4 regions of the Streptomyces sp. NPDC097617 genome follow, and region 4 is predicted to be linked to each of the others. Evidence: riboswitches for the same ligand, from Rfam matches in the RefSeq annotation. Region 4 holds a riboswitch; each other region holds the start of a gene.
What was found. A riboswitch is a leader RNA that binds a small molecule or an ion and turns the genes downstream of it on or off. The one in region 4 is predicted to bind cobalamin.
Positions count from the first base shown of each region.

Region 1: linked by a shared signal. The riboswitch ahead of ACIQZO_RS03675 (ABC transporter substrate-binding protein) and the one ahead of ACIQZO_RS16660 (ribonucleoside-diphosphate reductase subunit alpha) in region 4 are both predicted to bind cobalamin.
Region 2: linked by a shared signal. The riboswitch ahead of metE (5-methyltetrahydropteroyltriglutamate--homocysteine S-methyltransferase) and the one ahead of ACIQZO_RS16660 (ribonucleoside-diphosphate reductase subunit alpha) in region 4 are both predicted to bind cobalamin.
Region 3: linked by a shared signal. The riboswitch ahead of ACIQZO_RS05080 (CoA-acylating methylmalonate-semialdehyde dehydrogenase) and the one ahead of ACIQZO_RS16660 (ribonucleoside-diphosphate reductase subunit alpha) in region 4 are both predicted to bind cobalamin.

Region 1 covers NZ_JBIWCL010000002.1:100,830-104,002, reverse strand. The annotation lists gene ACIQZO_RS03685 (helix-turn-helix domain-containing protein) at 1-148, shown strand, start outside; gene ACIQZO_RS03680 (DUF4352 domain-containing protein) at 358-963, shown strand; cobalamin riboswitch at 1,187-1,326, shown strand; gene ACIQZO_RS03675 (ABC transporter substrate-binding protein) at 1,375-2,370, shown strand; gene ACIQZO_RS03670 (FecCD family ABC transporter permease) at 2,367-3,173, shown strand, end outside.
Region 2 covers NZ_JBIWCL010000002.1:376,986-380,158, reverse strand. The annotation lists gene metE (5-methyltetrahydropteroyltriglutamate--homocysteine S-methyltransferase) at 1-1,342, opposite strand, end outside; cobalamin riboswitch at 1,506-1,734, opposite strand; gene ACIQZO_RS05030 (alpha/beta fold hydrolase) at 1,957-2,763, opposite strand; gene ACIQZO_RS05025 (hypothetical protein) at 2,779-2,994, shown strand.
Region 3 covers NZ_JBIWCL010000002.1:388,430-391,602, reverse strand. The annotation lists gene ACIQZO_RS05090 (short-chain fatty acyl-CoA regulator family protein) at 1-176, shown strand, start outside; gene ACIQZO_RS05085 (cobalamin-binding protein) at 235-1,155, opposite strand; cobalamin riboswitch at 1,230-1,420, shown strand; gene ACIQZO_RS05080 (CoA-acylating methylmalonate-semialdehyde dehydrogenase) at 1,648-3,147, shown strand; gene ACIQZO_RS05075 (acyl-CoA dehydrogenase family protein) at 3,144-3,173, shown strand, end outside.
Region 4 covers NZ_JBIWCL010000008.1:229,260-232,432, reverse strand. The annotation lists gene ACIQZO_RS16670 (Uma2 family endonuclease) at 43-627, opposite strand; gene ACIQZO_RS16665 (GNAT family N-acetyltransferase) at 705-1,202, shown strand; cobalamin riboswitch at 1,247-1,376, shown strand; gene ACIQZO_RS16660 (ribonucleoside-diphosphate reductase subunit alpha) at 1,519-3,173, shown strand, end outside.

The DNA.
Region 1 (3,173 bases), on a different contig from region 4:
GCTTCTCTCGGCGGAGGTCAACATCATGCAGCCCACGGAGATCGCGCTTTACTTGAAGGCGTTCGAGCAGCTGCGCGGCATGGCCGTATACGGCGCCGCCGCCCGCGCGCTGGTCGTCAGCGCCATCGAGGCGCTCGGCCACGCCTGACCCCGGACGCACGAAAGCGCCCATTCCCCGTTTGGTGGATCCGTTCACCCGCTCCCGGGGCGAGTGCGGAGCAACCCCCGTGGGAACGTTCGAGGATGGATCCGACCCAGTGGTTGAACTTTTGATTGTCACGGTTCGGACACTGCCGCCCCTTGTCACCCGTCCGCCCATACGGTGACCGCATTCGCACCAGTCCCCTGGGGGTTCTCATGTCGCAGCAGTTTCCACCGACCGGCCAGCAGGGCGGATTCGGATACCCACCCCCACCGCAGCCCAAGAAGGCCAGCGCCGGAAAGATCGTTGGGTTCTCGTGCCTCGGCATCGTGGGCCTGTTAGTCCTCCTCGGCATCATCGGCGCGCTACTCGGCGGCGGCGACGGGGACGACAAGGCAACGGCAACGAAGGATCCTGACACGTCGCAGGCCGCAGCGCCGTCGGTGCCCGCGAAGTCGGCCGACACGAAGACATCGGCCGCGCCCGAGAAGAAGTCGGCGGTCGCCGTGGTGGCGAAGAAGGCGGCGTTCAAGGCGTCGATTCTGGCGAAGGGCGATGGCTACACCAGCGTGTCCGTCACCGTCACCAACAACAGCAGCAAGGAGATCAGCGTCAACCCGCTCTATTTCACGATCACCGACACCGCGGGTACCAAGCACACCATCGAACTGGCCGCTGACGAGAACCAGATCGCAACCGTCGACCTCGCCCCCGGGGAGAACGTCACGGGCAGCATTACGGGCAAGGGCAGCTTCACAGCGAAGACCGTGACCTACACCGACGGACTCATCGGGGACGCAGTTCGAGCTGACGTCTCGTAAGGCGTCGCCACACCTCCGCAGTGGATCGCCTGTGGCTGCGTTCCGCTGCGGGGAGCGAACGTTCGACGGTACCTACGCGTCAGGCGCCGAGTGGTGCGGGAGGAATTCTCGGACCTCAGATCGCTGCAGGCGGCAACTCACCGACGCGGCCTCCAACGGCGGGGCCCGGCGGATGTGGGGCAGGCCGGGGGGGCCGGGCCTTGGGGGCCGGTGGCCTGGCCGCCTTCTGGCAGACTGGGCGCGTTACCCAGGCGGTGCAGGACAGGAAACCGGTGTGATTCCGGTGCGGTCCCGCCACTGTGACCGGTCGTTCCCCCGTGGGGGGCCGGGAGTCAGACACTGACGCACCGCCTCTGCTCGCTCTTTCACGTCGACCAGGGGACGCGGATCCCCCGGAGAGGCCCCGTCATGCTGTCGCGTTCCCGCGCCGCCCTGCGCGCGCTCATACCCGTCGCACTCCTGATACCCCTGGCCGCGTGCGCCGGTTCCCCCGAGGCGTCGAAGGACAAGGCCGCCGGGGACCCCGCCGCCGCGCCCGGCTTTCCGTACACCCTCACCAACTGCGGTGTGAGCAGCACCTACCAGGCCCCGCCGCAGCGCGCGGTCGCCATGAACCAGCACGCCACCGAGCTGCTGCTCGCCCTCGGGCTGGAGGACCGGATCGCCGGGTCCGCCTACCTCGACGACGCCGTGCTTCCCGTGTACCGGCCCGCCTACGACAAGATCAAGGTGCTGGCCAAGGAGTACCCCTCCAAGGAGGTCCTGCTCGGCGCCGACCCCGACTTCGTCTACGGCGGCTACGCCAGCGCCTTCGACAAGGGGCAGGGCCGCGACCGCGAGGGACTCGCCAAGACCGGTATCAACTCCCGTCTCAACGTGGAGTACTGCACCGAGGGCAAGGTCGGCCTCGACCAGCTGAAGACCGAGATCACCGAAGTCGCGCGGACCTTCGGCGTGCCCGAGCGTGGCGCGAAGCTCGTCGAGGACGAGCAGCGCCGCATCGACGCCGTGACCACCCGGGTCAAGGACCGGGCCCGGCCGTCCGTCTTCGTCTACGACTCCGGGGAAGCCTCCGCCGCGACCTCCGGCGGCAACGGCATCGGCAACGAGATCGTCTCGCTCTCCGGCGGCACGAACGTCTTCGCCGACCTCAAGGACACCTTCGGCGACGTCTCGTGGGAGCAGGTCATCGAGCGCCGGCCCGCGGTCGTCCTCATCTACGACTACGGCGGCACCACGGTCGAGGCCAAGAAGCAGCGCCTGTTGAACGACCCCGCGCTCGCCGAGGTTCCCGCCGTCAAGAACAAGCGGTTCGTCGTGCTGCCGCTGTCCTCGGCCGTCCTCGGCGTGCGCGTCGCCGACGCCGTCGAGTCGCTGGGCAGCCAGCTCCACCCCGCCGCCCCGTGAGGCTGCGCACCGCCGCCGTCCTCCTCGTCCTGGTCGTCGCGCTCATCGCCTCGGCGGTGGCGGGCCTGGTGCTGGGGGCGGTACGGATCGCCCCCGACCGGGTCTTCGACATCATCCTCGGCGGCCTGTCGGGTGAGCGGCGCACCGGTGCGTTCGCCGCCATCGTCTGGGACGTGCGGCTGCCGCGCGTCCTCCTCGGGGCCGTCGTCGGCGCCGGGCTGGCGGTCGCGGGCACCGTGCTGCAAGCCCTCGTACGCAATGAGCTCGCCGACCCCTTCCTGCTCGGCGCCTCGTCCGGAGCCTCCGCCGGAGCCGTCCTCGTGATCGTCTTCGGTACGGGGGCCTTCGCGTTCGGCATGGGCCTGCCGCTCGCCGCCTTCGCCGGCTCCATGGCCGCGCTCGTCGCCGTCTACGCGATGGCCCGGCGCGGCGGAACCATGACCACCGGACGGCTCACCCTCGCCGGCGTCGCCGTCCAGTACGTCCTGTCCGCGCTCACCAGCCTCGTCCTCGTGCTCTCCGCGCACCCCGACCAGATCCGCTCCGCCCTCTTCTGGACGCTCGGCGGCCTCGGCGGGGCCCGCTGGGACGAACTGGCCCTGCCCGCCCTCGCGCTGCTCCTCGGCACAAGCCTGCTCATCGCCCTTGCCCGGCCGCTCGACCTGCTGCTGGCGGGGGAGGAGGGCGCGCGCACCCTGGGCCTCGACACCGCGCGCTTCCGCGCCGCCGCCTTCGTGCTCACCTCGCTCGTCATCGGCGTGCTCGTCGCCTACAGCGGAGCCATCGGCTTCGTCGGACTGATG
Region 2 (3,173 bases), on a different contig from region 4:
ACCCGATGGTGGTCGTCGGGAGCAGGGGCAGCCCCAGGTGCGCGCGCTGGGCGGCGGTCCGCTCCTCGTACGGCTGGGCGCGGCGGCCGTCCGCGTCGGTGACGGCCGCGGTGCGGGCGCGTACGGCCGGGTCGTGGGTGATGGCGGAGCCGGTGCGGGAGGCGAGGTCGGCCCGGTTGGCGGCGAGTTCGGCGGCGATGGCGTCCGTGCCCTGGGCGAGGCCGCGGGCGAGGGTGGTGATCTCGGTGGTCTTCTGGCGGGCGAAGGCAAGCCAGCGCCGGATCTGGGGGTCGATCTCGCGTTCGGCGTCGGCGTCCAGCGGGACGTGCAGCAGGGAGCAGGACGCCGCGACGTCGACCCGGTCGGCGAGGCCGAGCAGGGTGCCGAGGGTGCTCAGGGACTTCTGGTAGTCGTTGATCCAGATGTTGCGGCCGTTGACCACACCGGCGACGAGCCGCTTGCCGGGCAGTCCGCCGACGGCGGCGAGGTCGTCGAGGTTTGCGAAGGCGCCGTCGGTGAAGTCCAGGGCGAGTCCCTCGACGGGGGCCGCGGCGAGCACCGGGAGGGCGTCGCCGAGCCGGCCGAAGTAGGAGGCGACGAGCAGCTTGGGACGGTCGGCCGGCGCGCCGAGCTCACGGTAGGCGCGGGCGGCGGCGTTCAGGTCGGCGGGGGTGCGGTCCTGGACCAGGGCGGGCTCGTCCAACTGCACCCACTCGGCCCCGGCGGCGCGCAGGTCGGCCAGGACTTCGGCGTAGACCGGCAGCAGCCGGTCGAGCAGGGTGATCGGCTGGAAGTCATCGGCCACGCCGGGGGCGGGCTTGGCCAGCAGCAGGTAGGTGACGGGGCCGACCAGGACCGGGCGGGCCGTGTGGTCCAGCGCGAGGGCTTCCCGCAGCTCGGCGACCTGCTTGGTGGAGTCGGCGGTGAAGACGGTGTCGGGGCCGAGTTCGGGGACGAGGTAGTGGTAGTTGGTGTCGAACCACTTGGTCATCTCCAGCGGGGCGACGTCCTGGGTGCCGCGGGCCATCGCGAAGAAACCGTCGAGCGCGCCGGCCTCGACGGCCGCGCGGTGCCGTTCGGGAACGGCCCCGACCATGACACTGGTGTCCAGGACGTGGTCGTAGTACGAGAAGTCACCGGTCGGCACCTCGGTGATGCCGGCGTCGGCCAACTGCCGCCAGTTCGCACGGCGGAGGCCGGCCGCGGTCTCCCGGAGGGCGTCCGCGGTGACCCGGCCCTTCCAGTAGCCCTCGACGGCCTTCTTCAGTTCGCGGTTCTGGCCCTGGCGGGGGTAGCCGTACACGGTGGCGCGTGCCGCCGCGGCTGCGGGCTTCGATGTCACGGAACTCTCCTTCGCGAGATGTGTCCTGAACATCCCGGCGACGGGACGCGGACGCGAAGGGAAACGCCAGAGCGGGCGGCCCACGTCGCGGGAAATCCCGTACGCGCCGCTCGCTGTGTACGCCGACCCGCCCACGAGGTCACCGAAATGGCCGCACGCGAACGGTCGCGTGCGGGCAACGGGCAGGTCTTCGGACTCGCGGGCACGCCTGCCGGGCTCTCCCGGCGGGCACCTACTGGCCGTCGCTTCCCAGGACCGTTGTCCGGTCCCAGTGCGTATGACGGCGGTCGTTCCCGCTCACCGCTGCGGGGCAGTCCCGGATTCCCACCGGGTTCCCTCTTACGACGCATCCCGCCTGGCGGACGGGGCGAACCAGCTGCGGAAACCACACTAGGCGGAGTCACTGGAGGGCGAGTGCAGCCGTCCACATGCCGGACGACGGAAATGAGACACGCCCCTGCGGTGCGGCCTGCGGCCTGCCGTCCGGAGTCAGCGGTCCGGAGTCAGCGGTCCGGAGTCAGCGGTCCGGAGCCAGCGGACAGCGGTCCGCGATCACCGGGTACGGCACGTGGCTGCGCAGGTCGGGGTCGACGGTGAGGATCCCGCCCGGCCCGCTACGCGCGCAACGCCTTCCGGAGCCGTTCGCCGAACCCGGCGGGGTGCGTCGTCCGGCCGGTGTGCCCGCCGGGGAAGTGCTGGAGCTCCGCGCCGAACCGCTCGGCCAGGAAAGCGGCCGGACGGTACGGCAGTTCGCCGCGGGAGTCCTCCCCGCCGGCGAGCACGAGCCGGTCCGCCAGCGCCTCCAGCCGGTCTACGTCAGGGGCGTAGGACATGAAGGCGGGCACGATCCGCCCGACGAAGTACGGCAGGTTGACCATCGTCCGCTCGGCCCGGGCCGTCGCCTGTGGCGGAAGCTCGACCGCGGACTTCGGCCCGGCGGTCTTGCCTTCCTTCTTCAGGCCCGCGGCGAACACGGCCATCGCCGGCATGAGCCCCTGACCGTCGAGCGTCTCCCGTACGCGGGCCAGGAGAGCCCGGTGCGCGGGCGCGTCCGGCAGCACCTCCACCACCGGCGGCTCGTGCGCGATGACGCGTTCGATGCGCTCGGGGCGCGCGGTGAGCAGGTGCAGGGCGACGATCGCGCCCGAGCTGGTGCCGAACACCCGGGCGGGCGCACCGGGGGAGAGCAGATCCAGTATCCGCAGGGCGTCATCGGCGTGCTCGGCCACCCGCTGCGCGGCCGCGGGGTCGTCCAGGGTGCTCCCGGACATGCCGCGCGGATCGTACGTCGCGACGGTGTACTCGGCGGCCAGGTCGTCGGCGATCTCGTCGAAGGAGGCCGCGCCGCCCGCCCCTCCGGGGATCAGCAGCAGGAGCGGGCCCCGGCCGCGTACTTCGTAGTGCAGGGTCGCGCCGGTCACGCGCAGGGTGCCGGTGTGCAGGCCGGACGCGAGGGCTGGCACCTGGTCGGCTACGGCCCCCTCTTCCTCGAGGTGGAGGCCTCCGCGCACCCGTGGGAGCACTGCCGGGTGACGCTCTCCTCCGGCGGCCGCCACCGGCGGATGGAGGCGGAGGGCTGGATCCCCGTCGGCGCGGGCTGGTTCCCCTGGCGGTACTACAAGCGGCCGCTCGACCCCGCCGCGAAGGGCTGAGCGAACGGGCGCAGCTGTGTGCCGTTCGCGCGCCGCCCGTGTGCCGCCCATTGGGCGGTGCGCGCGTCACCCGTGCAGGTGATCATTCGGAATGGTGTGCGGATCTGCGTGTGCGGGCGTGCGAGGTTCTTCCCCGCCAAGGCCCGGCCTCCGGCTGACGGGGGCGGGCTCGCGTTCGA
Region 3 (3,173 bases), on a different contig from region 4:
CCGACGGCCTCGACCTGGACAACACCGCGGCGGCCACGCCCATCGGCATGGGCTGCCGCCTCTGCGAACGGCTCGACTGCCCCCAGCGGGCCGTGCCGCCGCTCGGGCGCCCGCTGGCCGTGGACGAGAACACCAGCACCTTCGTCCCGTACCGGGTCGCCGACCGTACACCGTGACATGGCGCGGCCCGCGCCGGGCGGCACCCGTCGGCCCGCACCCGTCAGCCGGAGCCCATCAGCTTTGGTCCAGTCGGAAGGCTTCGGCCGCCGTCACCGGCTCGCCGACCCGGACCCCGTGCAGTGCGTGCGCCAGCACCTCCGCGCCGCGCACCACGCGGGGGCCCGGCCGGTTGAAGTAGGCGGGACCGTCCAGCACCCACACCTCACCGGACCGCACCGCCGGCAGGTCCTCCCACCGGGGCAGGGACGTCAGCAGCGCCCGCTCGCGCAGGGTGCGCTCCGGACTGAACCCGCAGGGCACGACCAGGAGTACGTCCGGGCGGGCGGCTCGGACCGCCTCCCAGTCCATGGGCCGGGTGTGCTCGCCCGGGGCGGCGATCAGGGGCTCGCCACCCGCGCAGGTGATCTGCTCGGGCACCCAGTGGCCGGCCGGCCAGAGGGGGTCGAGCCATTCGATCGCCACGACGCGGGGCCGCGGCCGTCCTGCGGTCCGCGCCCGTACGGCATCGAGGCGCGCGGCGAGCGCCTTCCGCCGCTCCCGGGCGCGTTCCCCCACACCGAGCAGCTCACCCACCGTGACCAGGCAGTCCAGTACGTCGCCCAGGGTGCGCGGCTCCAGACTCAGCACCCGGGGCCCGCGGTCCAGGACCCGTACCGCCCGGCTGACCCCCGCGTAGGAGACGGCGCAGACGTCGCACAGGTCCTGGGTCAGGACCGCCTCGGGAGCCAGGGCGCCGAGGGCTTCCGTGTCGAGGGTGTAGAGCGAGGATCCGCTGTGCGCGGCGCCGCCGACGGCGTCGGAGATCTCCCGGCTGCTCAGGGTGTCCGCCGAGAACTCGGCGGAGGTCACCACGGGCACGCCGGCCACGGCCCGCGGGGGCCAGTCGCACTCGTGGGTACGACCCACCAGATCGGCGGCGAGCCCGAGTTCCGCCACGATGTCGGTGGCCGCGGGCAGCAGCGAAACAATGCGCATTCTCCGACTGTAGGCCCTGGTCCGGGGGCCTTTCACCCGTCCGCGCCGCCACTCGGGGGTGGACTTACTAGGACGTCCAACTATATGTTCGTGGCAAGCCCGCGGTGCAGGGAAGCCGGTGTGAATCCGGCGCGGTCCCGCCACTGTGACTGGGAAGTGCGCTCTTCAGCAGTACAGGCCACTGACGGAATCCATCCGTCGGGAAGGCCGAAGAGCGTGCGTTGATCCAGGAGTCAGGATACCGGCCGTGGGGTGTTCCGTGTTGTCCACGAGGATGGAGCAGACACGCATGGCACCGGTACGTGACCACGGCCCAGGTGATCCGGCGGAGTATCCGAACGGCGAGGCCCTGTCCCCGCGTTCGTGACTCGACGAGGGCGCCCCGCCCTCCCCTGTCCCGCGGCCGGATCCGCGGTGCGCACCCCGATCGGTGCCGTACCGCGCCCCGCGCCGCGCCTTCCTCGGATCCTCACCTGACGAGAGCAGGCTTCGATGGTCCGCGAGCTCACCCACTTCATCGGCGGAAAGCACACCACCGGCACGTCCGGTCTCTTCGCCGACGTGTACGACCCCAACACCGGCACGGTCCAGGCCCGGGTCCCGCTGGCCGGACGCGCCGACACCGAGGCGGCGATCGCCAACGCCGAGGAGGCCCAGCAGGAATGGGGCCAGTGGAATCCGCAGCGGCGCGCCCGCGTCATGCTGCGCTTCCTCCAGCTCGTCGAGGGCGAACGTGACGCGCTGGCCCGGCTGCTGTCCGCCGAGCACGGCAAGACCGTCGCCGACGCCCACGGCGACCTGCAACGCGGTTTGGAGGTGGTCGAGTTCGCGGCCGGAATCCCGCACCTGCTCAAGGGTGAATTCACCGACAACGCCGGCACCGGCATCGACGTCCATTCACTGCGCTCGCCGCTGGGCGTGGTCGCCGGCATCACCCCCTTCAACTTCCCCGCGATGATCCCCCTGTGGCAGGCCGCGCCCGCTCTGGCCTGCGGCAACTCCTTCATCCTGAAGCCCTCCGAGCGCGACCCGTCCGTCCCGCTGCGCCTCGCCGAGCTGTTCCTCGAGGCCGGCCTGCCGCCGGGTGTGCTCAATGTGGTCAACGGCGGCAAGGAGGCCGTCGACACCCTCCTCGAGGACCCGCGCGTACAGGCCCTCGGCTTCGTCGGCTCCACCCCGATCGCCGCGCACATCTACGCCACCGCCGCCGCCCACGGCAAGCGCGCCCAGTGCTTCGGCGGCGCCAAGAACCACATGATCGTCATGCCCGACGCCGACCTGGACCAGGCCGTGGAGGCGCTCATCGGCGCCGGCTACGGCTCGGCCGGCGAGGGCTGCATGGCCATCGCCGTCGCCGTCCCCGTCGGCGAGGAGACAGCGAACGCACTGGTCGCCAAGTTGACGGAGCGCATCGCCACGCTGCGCGTGGGCCGCTCCGACGACCCCGGGTCCGACTTCGGGCCGCTGGTCAGCCGGGACGCCCTCGACCGGGTGAACCGCTACGTCGGAATCGGAGCCACCGAAGGCGCCGAACTCGTCGTCGACGGACGCGGGTTCACCCTGCCCGGGCACGAGAACGGCTACTTCGCCGGAGCCACCCTCTTCGACCGCGTGACCCCGCAGATGCGGATCTACCGCGAGGAGATCTTCGGCCCGGTGCTGTCCGTCGTACGGGCCGCCGACTACGAGGAAGCCCTGCGGCTGCCCACCGAGCACCCCTACGGCAACGGCGTCGCGATCTTCACCCGCGACGGCGACACGGCGCGCGACTTCACCCGCCGGGTGGGCGCCGGCATGGTCGGCGTCAACGTGCCGATCCCCGTGCCCGTCGCCTACCACACCTTCGGCGGCTGGAAGCGGTCCGGCTTCGGCGACCTGAACCAGCACGGCCCCGACTCCATCCGCTTCTACACCCGCACCAAGACCGTCACCTCGCGCTGGCCCTCCGGGGCCAAGGAGGGCGCGAGCTTCACCATCCCGACGATGGGATGAGCGCCGTGACCATCCTCACCGAGGAC
Region 4 (3,173 bases):
GGCCCCGCCGGTCATCCGACGGGGCCCTTCGTCCGCACCGACTCAGCGCACCCAGTCCTTGAGTGGCTCGGTCGGGAAGGTGAACCCGACGGGTTCGGGCAGCTCGACATCCTTACCGAAGGGGATGGTGCGCACCGTCTCGTACAGCTTCCCGTCGGGATCGCTGTGGACATGTACCAGGCAGTTGTCCCGGTCGATGAGCAGGTAGACGGGGATGCCGGTCGCCGCGTAGGCGCGGGGCTTCGCCCTACGATCGCGTTCATCGGTGTCGGAGTCGTACGACGTAACCTCGACGACCATCAGCACAGGAGCCGGGTCGGCCCACTCCCCCTGCCCTTCGAATGCGCCGTCCGGGGCCAGGGAAGCATCCGGGCGGGCCCGACCCGAACGGTACTGCTCGACCTTCAGGCCGCGTTCGACGTGGAGCCAGACCTCGGGCCGGTGCTGCATGCACATGCGGGACAGCCACACCACGACTCGGTCGTGATCTCCATCAGGCACCGCCTTGACCCCCAGCTTCCCGTCGATGAATTCCAACCGCAGCCCCTCCACCTCTCTGGCGCCTATACGGGCGAGGGTCTCGAACTCCTCGGTCAGCATGTGGGGGCGATCGGTCATCACGGCCATGCCTCGCTCACCTTCCTCGACGGTGCTTCTCCGACGATAGCGGCGCCCGCCGACACCCGTCCTGCACACTCGACCGCATGGACATGGTGATCAGAACGGCGCTGCCCGCCGACTATGCGGATCTGGGTGAGATCACGGCCCGGGCCTACCTCGCCGACGGGCATCTGGACTTCAACGAGGAGGACCCCTACCTGGACGTGCTCCGCGACGTGGCCGGCCGCGCCGCCCGGGGCGAGGTGCTCGTCGCCGAGCGGGACGGCCGCCTGCTGGGCGGCGTGACCTTCGCCGCGCCCGGCAGTCCGCTCGCCGACATCGCCGCACCCGACGAGGCGGAGTTCCGGATGCTCGCGGTGGCCCACGAGGCGCGCGGCCAGGGCGCCGGCGACGCGCTGGTGCGGGCGTGCATCGAGCGGGCGCGGGCCATCGAGGGGGTCACGGGCCTCGTGCTCTCCACCCAGCGCAGCATGGCCGGCGCCCACCGGATCTACGTCCGGCTGGGCTTCGTCCGCACGCCGGAACGGGACTGGGCGCCGATCGAAGACCTGACACTCCTCACGTATCGGCTCAAGCTGTAGCCACGCCGACACTACATGTGGGGGTTGCAGCAACGGGCCGCCCCCACATGTATGCTCATGCCTGCTGTCGCCGCAGGGGAATCCGGTGCGAATCCGGAACTGTCCCGCAACGGTATGAAGTGTCCGGCTACCGGACGCCAAGTCCGAGGACCTGCCGACAGCGCGCCCGGCTCGACCGAACCGGGTGCCGACACGTCCGGGCCTCGCGGTTGGGCCGGTGGACGCCATGCGGGGTACGCGTTCTCGTCGCGCCCGCATGCGCCCGCTCGCGCCCCGCTCCGCCGATGACCGGGCCGAGCGAGGGAGAGCTCCCGCCGTGACCATCGCGCCTTCCGCACCGCGCGCCGAGTCCACTTCTGGCGACAACACCGAGGGCCCGGGGGCCACGCTGCTGCGTACCCTCACCGAACTGACGGCGGACCTCCCCGACACCGACCCCGGCCGGGTCGCGGCCTCCGCGCTGCGCGGCCGCAGCTCCGCCGCCGACGACGCCGAACTGCGCGGACTGGCCACGGAGGCCGCCGCCGGTCTGATCTCCGAGGATCCGGCCTACTCCCGGCTCGCCGCCCGCCTGCTGACGCTGGCCGTGCGCGACGAGGCCGCGAGCCAGGGCTCGACCTCCTTCTCGGCCTCCGTCGAGGTCGGCCACCGCGAGGGGCTCATCGCCGACCGCACGGCCGAGTTCGTCCGGACCCACGCGAGCCGCCTGGACTCGCTCGTCGAGCTCACCCTCACCGAGGGCGCCGACGACCGCTTCGGCTTCTTCGGCCTGCGCACCCTGCACAGCCGCTACCTGCTGCGCCACCCGATCACCCGTCAGGTCATCGAGACCCCGCAGTACTTCATGCTGCGCGTGGCCTGCGGTCTCGCCGCGGACGACAGCGTGCAGGCCGTCGAGGAAGTGGCCTCGCTGTACCGGCTGATGAGCCGCCTGGACTACCTGCCGTCCTCCCCCACGCTCTTCAACTCCGGCACCCGGCACCCGCAGATGTCCTCCTGCTACCTGCTGGACTCCCCGCTGGACGAGCTCGACTCGATCTACGACCGCTACCACCAGGTCGCCCGCCTCTCCAAGCACGCCGGCGGCATCGGCCTCTCGTACTCCCGCATCCGCGCCCGCGGTTCGCTGATCCGCGGCACCAACGGCCACTCCAACGGCATCGTGCCGTTCCTGAAGACGCTCGACGCCTCCGTCGCCGCCGTGAACCAGGGCGGCCGCCGCAAGGGCGCCGCCGCCGTCTACCTGGAGACCTGGCACGCGGACATCGAGGAGTTCCTGGAGCTCCGCGACAACACCGGTGAGGACCAGCGCCGTACGCACAACCTGAACCTCGCCCACTGGGTGCCGGACGAGTTCATGCGCCGCGTGAACGCCGACGCCGACTGGTCGCTATTCTCCCCGGCCGACGTGCCCGAGCTGGTCGACCTGTGGGGCGACGCGTTCGACGCCGCCTACCGCAAGGCCGAGGCGGACGGCCTGGCCCGCAAGAGCATGCCCGCCCGCGAGCTGTACGGCCGGATGATGCGCACCCTCGCGCAGACCGGCCAGGGCTGGATGACCTTCAAGGACGCCTCCAACCGCACGGCGAACCAGACCGCCGAGCCGGGCACCGTCGTGCACTCCTCGAACCTGTGCACCGAGATCATCGAGGTCACCAACGACGGCGAGACCGCCGTCTGCAACCTCGGATCGGTCAACCTGGGCGCGTTCGTCATCGACACGGCGGACGGCCCCGAGATCGACTGGGAGCGGATCGACGAGACCGTCCGCACCGCCGTCACCTTCCTCGACCGCGTGGTGGACATCAACTTCTACCCGACCGAGCAGGCCGGCCGCTCCAACGCCCGCTGGCGGCCGGTGGGCCTGGGCGCGATGGGCCTCCAGGACGTCTTCTTCAAGCTGAAGCTGCCCTTCGACTCCCCCGAGGCGAAGGCCCTGTCCACCAAGCTCTCCGAGCGCATCATGCTGGC